DNA from 3 places in the Pseudoalteromonas sp. PPB1 genome. Region 2 is predicted to be linked to each of the others. Evidence: predicted binding sites of a transcription regulator. Region 2 holds the regulator's gene; each other region holds the start of a gene.
The links. Region 2 encodes sigma-54, which starts transcription at its own class of promoters, with help from an activator protein. Its sites were predicted from a motif close to GTTGGCACGNNNNTNGNNT; they were not measured.
Positions count from the first base shown of each region.

Region 1 (3,232 bases), on a different contig from region 2:
ATCACACTTCAGTAAAAACGGCTTTAAATGGGATAGGTAATCCAAATTATCGGTGGGTTATTAACCCTCACTGTGTGTTCTATCGGAGTATCGCGCTTACAGCGCAAAGTCTTCCTGCTTTTGTACCATGACTTCCACCAAATCATTGATCTGAATATTATTCAGCGGACGTTTTGAGATGTTTTCGGCGATCGCATTTTGAGCATTCACCTGAGTGACACGGACTTGATTGAGTGTTTTGATACTTTGTGCAAAAAACTGGTTGGTTGCGCTTTGCATATCCCGACGATGAGAGATCGTCAGCAACTGGCCTATCTCAATACCATGGTTGCTGCCCAGATTGATGACCAGCTTGCCCTGCTCGCGATGTAAAATTTTGCCTCTGCTGGGCAAACAGGACAGGGCTGAGTCCAGATCCTGTGCCACGCTGTTAAAAACGCTCTGGATCTGTTTGGCATAATTGGTACGCCAAAAGGTGTCGCTATAGACGTCAACAATCTTGGTCTTTTCGTAAGGCCAGACGCCACTGACGGCATAGTGCTTTTGCCACACTTTATCCCGGGTAAGGGCATCGAATGCGACAAAATCGATTTTAAAGCTGCGCACGTATTCCTCATCCTGCCAGAATGCGTAATCATCATTCATTTGTTCCCCGGCAGCGACGTCAGTGATCTGACTCATCAACACATACTGACTATTGCTTAACGTGGTCAAAGAGTCGATCAGTTGTTCATCATATTCAAACCGTTGAGTGAAAAAGGGCCGGGCGTTGATCGCATGATCCAGATAAGGAATGGGCTTCACCGTCAGTTTGCGTTGTGCCAGGGTATGATACAGTCGTTCACTGGTGGCCTTGGCAATGTCAAAAATTTGACCCAGGCGTGCCTGATGTGGCTGAATGAGCTGGCTTTGTGTGATGGTTACTTGTTTTGCAACAGCGGCCTGAGTGCATTGTTCCAGCTTGGGGAAAATATCTAAGTGCAACGTTACACTGACGATACCATCTTGTTTTTGCTCAGATACCAGGTTGATCTGCTGGATCTCGCCATGACTTTTAATCTTGATCTGATCTTGTGTTAACACTCCGTCAGCCAGTGTCTGGACACTGGATACGGTCGCACCGGAGAAGATCAGCGCCTGCGTAATGGCGTCCTGCACGGCTTCTTGTCGTGCTTCGGCCATATCTTCGGTGTGGGCATTGGCATAGCCTGTGACTTCAAACCACTCTGCGCTGGCCCCAAAACTGGCGGTAGCCAGTAACACACTCATAATACGCGACAATTTCATGACTTTATTACCGAACTGATTGCAAATCTCTGTTCTAACTGAGCAAGTCCCGTGCCAATGGTGTTGGCAAGGTTTGTGCATACAGATTGCTTACTTGATGATATGGCCAATGGGCCACACAGAGGAGTTACCCCTATGAATCAGTTTAGAGCGCTTTGGCATCAACGGGTAGTCGGCCTGGTCAAGTCCTGTATTGTTGCAACGGTACTGGGGCTGGCAGGATGTAGCTCTATCATAGATAAACATGTTGAATACAGCTATGTGAAACCCGACTCTTACCCGGTTCTCAAGGCCGTTGGCTATGCTCCTTTGAGTTCACAGCCAGGCAGCAGTGAGAGCGAAAAAATGCTGATGGCTATTAAGGTATCCAAACTGGAAGCTTACCGTGAGTTGGCTGAACAGGTATATGGCCACAGATTAAGTGCCAGTACAACGGTACAGGGGGCTGTGGCGCAAAATGATGGTCTACGCAGCCAGGTGCAGGGTCTTATTCGTGGTGCTAAGGTCATGAAGAGCTATGCGGTCGGGGATATTTACACCACTGAGCTGGAGCTGGATATGAAGCGTGTTTACGATTTGTATATTGGTGAGGTTAAGCCACGCAAGGTGGAACGGGTAACGTATTACTGAGCGCAGCTTAGTCAATAAAACCGGCAAATTATGTCCTTTGCTTTCAGTGTGCCTTCAATTTATACTGTTTAAATATACACACTACCTCAGCGTGACTGAGGTGAATGGTCAGGTCAATAGGAGGTTTGTCGGTGCTGGACCCGAGAAATGAAGCTCAAAAAGTGCTTAGTCGTTTATGGTGTGACAGCCAGTTTCCGGTTGATCCTGTTACTATCTGTAAGTCACTTGGGCTGGAAGTTGTTGAGATGGCGTTGCCGGATAAAGTGTCCGGGGCGTTGATCAAAGAAGTCGGCGTCGATCCTGTTATCGTGCTGCATCAGGACGATCATTTAAATCGTAAGCGGTTTAGCTGTGCCCATGAGCTGGGTCATTATATTTCTCGTATCGAATCTGACAACACAGATAAAGAATACGAATACATCGACCTCAGAGGACCAAGTGCGTCAACTGGCGAAGACGAAGAAGAAGTGTTTGCTAATCAGTTTGCGGCAAACTTGTTGATGCCCAATGAAGAAGTGAAAAGACTGCATCGTAAGAAAGTCGCCCATTTTGAGATGGCCATTCACTTTGGTGTTTCTGTTGAGGCACTCAAATATAAGCTCAATGCGCTGGAGCTGTTGTAATGACACAAAGCAGGGAAGCGCAAAAGGCAGAGCACTCATCACTTGCTGCACAAATTAAGCATAACTTTAAAGAAAATAAGTTTACCAATGTGGACCCCATGCAGGTTCAAAAGGTCAAAGATGCAGAGTCAGACCGTGGCCTGAAGCAGAAATACGCCTGGTGGTTTATCGGTATTCTAGTTGTTCAGTTATTCATTATGAATTTGGTACTGGTGCTGGTTGGTATGGATAAATTGCACTTTGAGGAGTGGACGCTTAACTTATATATGGCAGGGACTCTGGCCGAAGTATTTGGCGTGATCCTGGTGATCACCAAAAATTTGTTTCCCACAAAAGCATAACCTGATCAACCTGACCTAACGGATCAGGCTTTGAGGTTTTTAACCAGCTCACCCATGTTAGAGACAACACTGCCATCCTGGCCATACGTCATCGAAGTTGGTGCACCAATTAAAATATCTTTAAGTTCACGCACGGTGAGTTGTGCCTGATGTGCCGCTTGTGCGTTTACGTCATTCTGTTTCTTACAGTGATATAATAACTCTTTAACCTGGTCGGTTAAGGGGACTATTTCGTCATGGCTAAACGTGCTTTGCGGATATTTGGACAGATCTTTGTCCAGTTTTTGAAGCTGATTTAAGGTCGTGAGCTTAGTGCGTGCGATTTCCTTCAGGTTGTCACCGTTGCGAGAA
Region 1 is NZ_JACEQV010000023.1:26,741-29,972, reverse strand. It holds gene IY568_RS19285 (flagellar assembly protein T N-terminal domain-containing protein) at 97-1,287, opposite strand; gene IY568_RS19280 (LPP20 family lipoprotein) at 1,423-1,917, shown strand; gene IY568_RS19275 (ImmA/IrrE family metallo-endopeptidase) at 2,049-2,540, shown strand; gene IY568_RS19270 (hypothetical protein) at 2,540-2,881, shown strand; gene flgN (flagellar export chaperone FlgN) at 2,905-3,232, opposite strand, start outside.
Region 1: a site for sigma-54 is predicted at 1,328-1,346, ahead of IY568_RS19285 (flagellar assembly protein T N-terminal domain-containing protein). Genes of this name have one in related genera too.

Region 2 (3,232 bases):
ACTCTCCGTTAGTTGTCAAACTCTTCAATTATCGCGAATAACTCCTGATCATTGTGAGCTTGTCTGATACGTTTACAAAACACCTTGTTTTTAAGTTTATCAGCGATCGTTGCCAAGGTCTGCAAATGTTGTTGATTTTCTCCCTCGGGTACGATGAGTGCCACAAAAATGTCGACGGGTTGATTGTCAATGGCATCAAAGGCAATGCCTTGCTGATTAACAAGCAGCATAGCCACCACTTTATCTATGCCTGCCATGCGGCCATGGGGCAGGGCTATCCCTTTTCCGATCCCCGTACTACCGAGTTTTTCGCGGCTCAATAGCGCATCAAGGATGTCATGGGCATTACTGTCTGGAAGCTGGCTTTGAGCCAACTCACTGATGTACTCTAAAATACGTTTCTTACTATTAAAAAGGACCGCAGCTTTGCTGCAGTCCTGTGAAATCAATGAGCTTAGTTTCATGATTAATGTCGAGTTAGCTTCTCTTTGTGCTTGATCACCTGGCGGTCAAGCTTATCGATAAGTCCGTCTATTGCGGCATACATATCCCGGTGTTCGGTTGAGGCAAAGATTTCTCCCCCGTTCACATGTAATGTGGCTTCTGCTTTTTGGATGAGCTTTTCGACATCTAGGATAACATGCACATTATTGATGTGATCAAAGTGCCTTTCTAGCTTCGCAAACTTGTTTGTTACATAGTCTCTTAACGAATCGGTGATTTCTACATGTCGACCAGTTAAATTTAGTTGCATAAGCATTTTCCTTCTGTAGTTACGTCTAAATCAGGCTTTTACGCTGATTGGACGGTGGGATAGCCAAAGACTCTCGGTATTTGGCAATTGTACGTCTAGCCACTTTGATCCCTTGATCTGCCAATACGTCCGCAATCTTGCTGTCACTCAAAGGTTTAGCTGTATTTTCTGCGGCAATTAGCTTTTTGATCAATGCTCTGATTGCAGTCGAAGAGCATTCTCCTCCGTTTTCAGTGCTGACATGGCTTGAGAAGAAATACTTCAACTCATAGATACCGCGTGGCGTGTGCATATACTTTTGAGTTGTTACACGTGAAATCGTGGACTCATGCATGTCGACCATTTCGGCCACATCATTCAGTACCATCGGCTTCATTGCCTCGGGGCCATGTTCAAAGAATGCCTGTTGTTGCTGCACAATGCAATTAGTAACTTTTAATAAAGTTTCATTGCGGCTTTCCAGGCTCTTGATGAACCATTTTGCCTCTTGCAAGTGTGAACGAATAAACTGACTATCTGTGCTGGACTTGACTGAACGGGACATCGCAGCGTAGTGGTCATTCACTCTAATTTTTGGCATTGAATCGGGGTTGAGTTCAACAACCCAGCGACCTTTCACTTTTTTAACCGACACATCCGGGATCACATAGTCTGCTTCTTCTTGCACTATGCTGGCGGCAGGTTTCGGGTTTAGGCCGTGGATCAGGGTCATTACTTCTTTCAGATCCGCTTCTTTGAGTTTGGTTTTTTTCATCAAAGTGCGGTAATCCCGGCTGGCTAACAGATCTATGTGCTCAGTCAGAATTTCTTTGGTCTGTGCAAGCCAGGGGGTATTTGGGTCAAACTGGTTGAGCTGAATGCACAGGCATTCTTGCAGGCTGCGTGCAGCAATCCCAACGGGGTCAAATAGTTGGATCCGTTTCAGTACGGCCTCTACTTCATCCTGCTCAATTAGCTCGTCATCGTTGTCCTGATTCATGCTTTCGACGATGTCTTCGCAGCTGATGGTCAACAGGCCTGCGTCATCAACCGCTTCTACAATTGCAAGGGCGATGGCTCTGTCTGTTGGACTAAAAGGCGTCAGTTCCAACTGCCACATCAGGTATTCTTGCAATGTCTCAGTCGTTTTACCCTGGTAAATGGTTTCGTCTTCCGGCATTGGGCCTGAACTGCTTGCCGGTGCGGCACTGATGTACTCATCCCAGGTTACGTCCATTGCCAAATCGTCGCTGACGGTGTCTTTGTTTAGTGCAGCATCGCTGTCTTGTTCGTAGTCGCTGACAGCCGCCTCTTCATAGCTGTCGTTGTCACTCGTTGTAGGTTGTTCCAAATCGGAATCCGACTTGGACTGAGTTTCATTATCTTGTGATTCAGACTCACCTTCTTCCACTTCCAACAAAGGGTTGCTATCAAGCGCTTCTTGGATTTCTTGTTGGAGATCTAGCGTACTCAACTGTAACAGACGAATAGCCTGTTGCAGTTGTGGTGTCATTGTCAGTTGCTGCCCCATGCGCAGCTGTAGCGATTGCCTCATGTATCTCTAACAATCCTTTTTGTTATTTACTTCTAATTTTATAACTATAGCCTGAATTGCTCACCTAGGTAGACATCCCGCACGGTTTGATCGGCCAGAACATGCTCCGGGGTGCCTGCTGCTATCAGTTCACCATGTGACACTATATAAGCTTTCTCACAGACGTCCAGCGTTTCACGCACGTTGTGGTCAGTGATCAGTACGCCTATCCCACGGTTTTTCAGGTGTTCTATAATTTTCTTTATATCTAACACTGAAATAGGATCAACGCCAGCGAAAGGCTCATCTAATAAGATAAATTTTGGATCTGCCGCAAGGGCGCGGGCAATTTCTACCCGGCGTCGTTCACCGCCCGATAGTGCCATACCCTGGCTATCGCGAATATGCTGGATATTAAACTCATCTAACAGCTCATTGAGGATGACTTCTCGTTGTTCTTTGTTCAGCTCTTTACGAGTTTCTAAAATGGCCATCAGGTTCTGATAGACGGTCAGCTTGCGAAAAATAGAGGACTCTTGTGGCAGGTAACCAATACCAAGTCTTGCTCGGCTATGCATTGGCAATAAGGTAATGTCTTGTTCGTCAATATGTATGCTGCCCTTATCACTGGGCACCAGGCCGACAATCATATAAAAAGTGGTGGTTTTACCTGCGCCATTTGGGCCAAGGAGGCCAACAATACTGCCAGCTTCAACGCTTAACTCAACGTTTTTAACAACCTGTCTGCCCTTATAGCTTTTGGCCAGTGCGGTGGCGGTTAATTTACTCACGGATTACCCTTCTCTTTTGGTTGCTGGGGGTTCTCTTTTTCAGGTAACAGAATGGTTCTCACACGGTTTTGTTCTTGCTCCCCGCGCTGTGCGCTGATCAGCTTCTTTTCCATATCATAAACGATGGTTTGCGCGCTAATTTTTTGCCCTGCCTGACTGATCTCTGCACCGCCT
Region 2 is NZ_JACEQV010000001.1:480,426-483,657, reverse strand. It holds gene IY568_RS02140 (PTS sugar transporter subunit IIA) at 9-464, opposite strand; gene hpf (ribosome hibernation promoting factor) at 467-754, opposite strand; gene IY568_RS02130 (RNA polymerase factor sigma-54) at 780-2,288, opposite strand; gene lptB (LPS export ABC transporter ATP-binding protein) at 2,333-3,058, opposite strand; gene lptA (lipopolysaccharide transport periplasmic protein LptA) at 3,055-3,232, opposite strand, start outside.

Region 3 (3,232 bases), on a different contig from region 2:
TTATGACCAACTGATGGCCACAACTCAAGATGGCGGTGCTTTAGTGTTTGAAGGGCTCAATCCAGGTTACATGCAATTTGAGGCTAGGATCGTAAATGCTTACGGTCATATCTCTGAACCCGCTATGACTTTAGTGAACCTTGCCGCGCCACAGACGCCAAACAACGTCTCTGTTAACATGACACCAGAAGCTTCTCAGCATCGTGTGGCATTCAGTTGGGATGGCGTTCAGAATATTGATTCATACACGTTGACAGCGATTAATACTAAGACTCAACAGTCTTTTACTGAGTCAGTTAGCGGTGCGAACAATATCGAATTGTTATTGCCTGCGGGTAACTACAGATGGCAGATGCAAGCGACTGACATTGCAGGTAACCAGTCACTCTGGAGTGATTCATGGTATATCGACGTTGCGCAATATGATGTTAGCTTTCCAAACGACGGTCACTCGTTTACCAGTATAGAGACTCAGGATAAAGGGCTTGTCATCCTATCTTCAGTACGAAATGACAACTGGCTTACAAAGCTAGATGCTTATGGGCGTGTTGAATGGGAAAAAACCATTGAGAAGCCCGGAAGTGCGCCTCTGAGGGAGATTCATGAACTTGCCAATGGGGAGTTGATCGCCAGTGGTGACATTTATGATGGGACTGTTAGAGCCTATTTTTCAGTAAGTGCTAAGTTCAGTGCGAGTGGCGAATTAATCTGGTACAGCGAAGCGGAAAGCACAACCGACACGGATCACATAGGTAATATGCGCTCTGCGGTTGTGTGGAATGATCAGTATTATCGCCTGAAAGTGTATAAGCCACAAGATGGAGATTACGATGCACAAATACAGCAACTAGACTTGTCCACGGGCGAGATAGTTAAAAGCACAGCGCTGACTAACCCGAACGCTGCATACCATAACATCCCGGAGCAGCTAATGGTCGTAAACTCTGAGCAACTGGCAATTGGCGGTGTGTTGAGCTCGCGTTCGGGCTTTAGTAGTGGTCTGTATGTTGTTAAAGTTGATACTGACTTTCAGCAAACACACTTCTGGGAAGGCATTCTCAATTACGTAGAACTTTTCACAACATTTAAGTTGGATAATCAAAATAACCTGTTACTCTTTGGCGCTGATCATGCATCGAGTGACATTAGAATCAAGTTGGATCCTGACCTGGGTTTGCTGTCGGAGGTCCGTGAGTATGATGATTTCGACATTAATTTCGAATATGCGGCTTATGTCAATGAAGATGGCTCAGTTTCCGGGATAGGTTATAACCACAGCAACGACGAAGTCGTGGAAGTAAAGCTTAATAGCAAACTCAACTATGTATTTGCTAATCCCATTGCTGAGCTAGACTTACCCAGGGAACCAGTATGGGTACATAAATCCGCAGATGGTACAACGAATATCGGGAGCAAGAATTATAGTACTAATACCCTGCGTGTAATACGCAAAGTGCTAAATTAACGGCTTCCATACCAAAACGAAACCCGGAGCAAAAGTAATAAAGACGCTCCGGGTGACGTTTACGACCGGCCTTTAGCAGCAGGCAGTTTTTCCAGATTATATCGTTTCATATTCCTATCTTTGGCTGGTTTTTTCCCATAGGGCCAGAAAGCACATCGACCGCTTCCATCACTTTGATTTTCAACTTTTAATTCGCTTCTTAAATCGGGACTAAGCTGAAAACGTCGTACTTACCGGGTTTTGTGTTGCAACGTCCTGAAATGCGCAGAGTTCATCATAAATATAGTTACCATAAACAAATTATGGGTTAGCTACCTGGGATCTGTTGTTTGGCACATTGTCGAACCCAAAAGACTATGTCCAGCTGGTCGGTTTTGATGAAACACGTAAAAACAGAGTCTACGACATGCGCAAGACCAGGGACGTCTATAAATCATAACCACTAGTCTACACGTCAATTAGCTTAGTGATTCATGGCGTGTGATTGAGCACACGCTGAGCGTGCTTTTTAGTCTCGTTTTTCTCATTGTGATTTTCATCCTGCATTGCGTATTGCAATAACGCAAATCAGAAAAATAAAAACCTTTAAAAATCAGTGTCATAAAGTTGGCCTCATGCTTGCAATCTCTCTAGCAGCAAATCAAAACGTTGGAGAGTCACATGAAAAAGATATTATTCGGAGCCTGCGTGTTTTCCGCAGGACTATCAGCCGCCCCGTTCGACACGTGTCCGTCAAAAGCCTTTTTGGTGCAGGGGAACACGGCAACTATGTATGGCGTTAACCTGGTCTCAGGTTCGTACACCACGTTCGCTGAAAACGTTGGTACCAACAACAAGCTTAATGGCATCGGGTTTAGCGTCCACGACCGTTACATTTACGGTTGGGACTACAGTAACAAAGACATCGGTCGGGTGGGAAAAGACTACGTTCTTGAGCCCATCATGACGTCGGGATTCCCCGATACCAACTTTTACGTGGGTGATGTCGCTATTCACGAGAATGCATTTTATGTTTATAAGAAAGGCAGTAGCTTAGGTCTTTATCGTGTATCGCTCGACGAAAACAGCGACGACTATTTGCAGGCAGAGCGTATCATTGATGGCAGTGCGCTGAACCTTAATATCTTTGATATGGCGTTTGCACCTAATGAAAATGCCAGCCTGGCATATAGCGTAGACAGCAATGGTAATCTACACCGCATTGACGTATCAAATGGCACCAGCACCAATCTTGGCAATGTGGGTCAGTCAGGAACGTTTGGAGCCGTCTATTTTGATGTGGAGAGCAATTTTTACATCAGCAGAAATCAGGACGGGCATGTTTATAAAATAGATATAAACGATACAAATAATACCCAGCTTTTCGCATATGGTCCGGTTTCCAATACTAACGACGGCGCACGCTGTGCAACAGCCCCGATTATTGATGATACAGAAGACCCAACCATAGACTATGGCGACGCACCGGATAGCTATGGCACCTCGCTTAACGCCAATGGTGCGCGTCATAATGTGGGTGACTTATTTTTCGGCCAGAGTGTCAGTGCAGAATATGTACCTAAAGCCACAGACGACGACAACGGCATTAGCTTTTTAACCAACCTTGAAACAGGCTATGAAACACTGGTTTCGTTCACGCTATCGAAATCCGGGTATGTGAATGCCTGGATTGACTGGAACGGTGATGGCCAGTTCCAGGAGTCAGAGCGTGTGATCAGTGAGTATCAGGGGGTTGCCGGTGAAAACCGTGTGCTCATTCCTGTGCCT
Region 3 is NZ_JACEQV010000002.1:159,633-162,864, reverse strand. It holds gene IY568_RS03035 (Ig-like domain-containing protein) at 1-1,465, shown strand, start outside; gene IY568_RS03030 (LruC domain-containing protein) at 2,126-3,232, shown strand, end outside.
Region 3: a site for sigma-54 is predicted at 2,071-2,089, ahead of IY568_RS03030 (LruC domain-containing protein). Genes of this name have one in related genera too.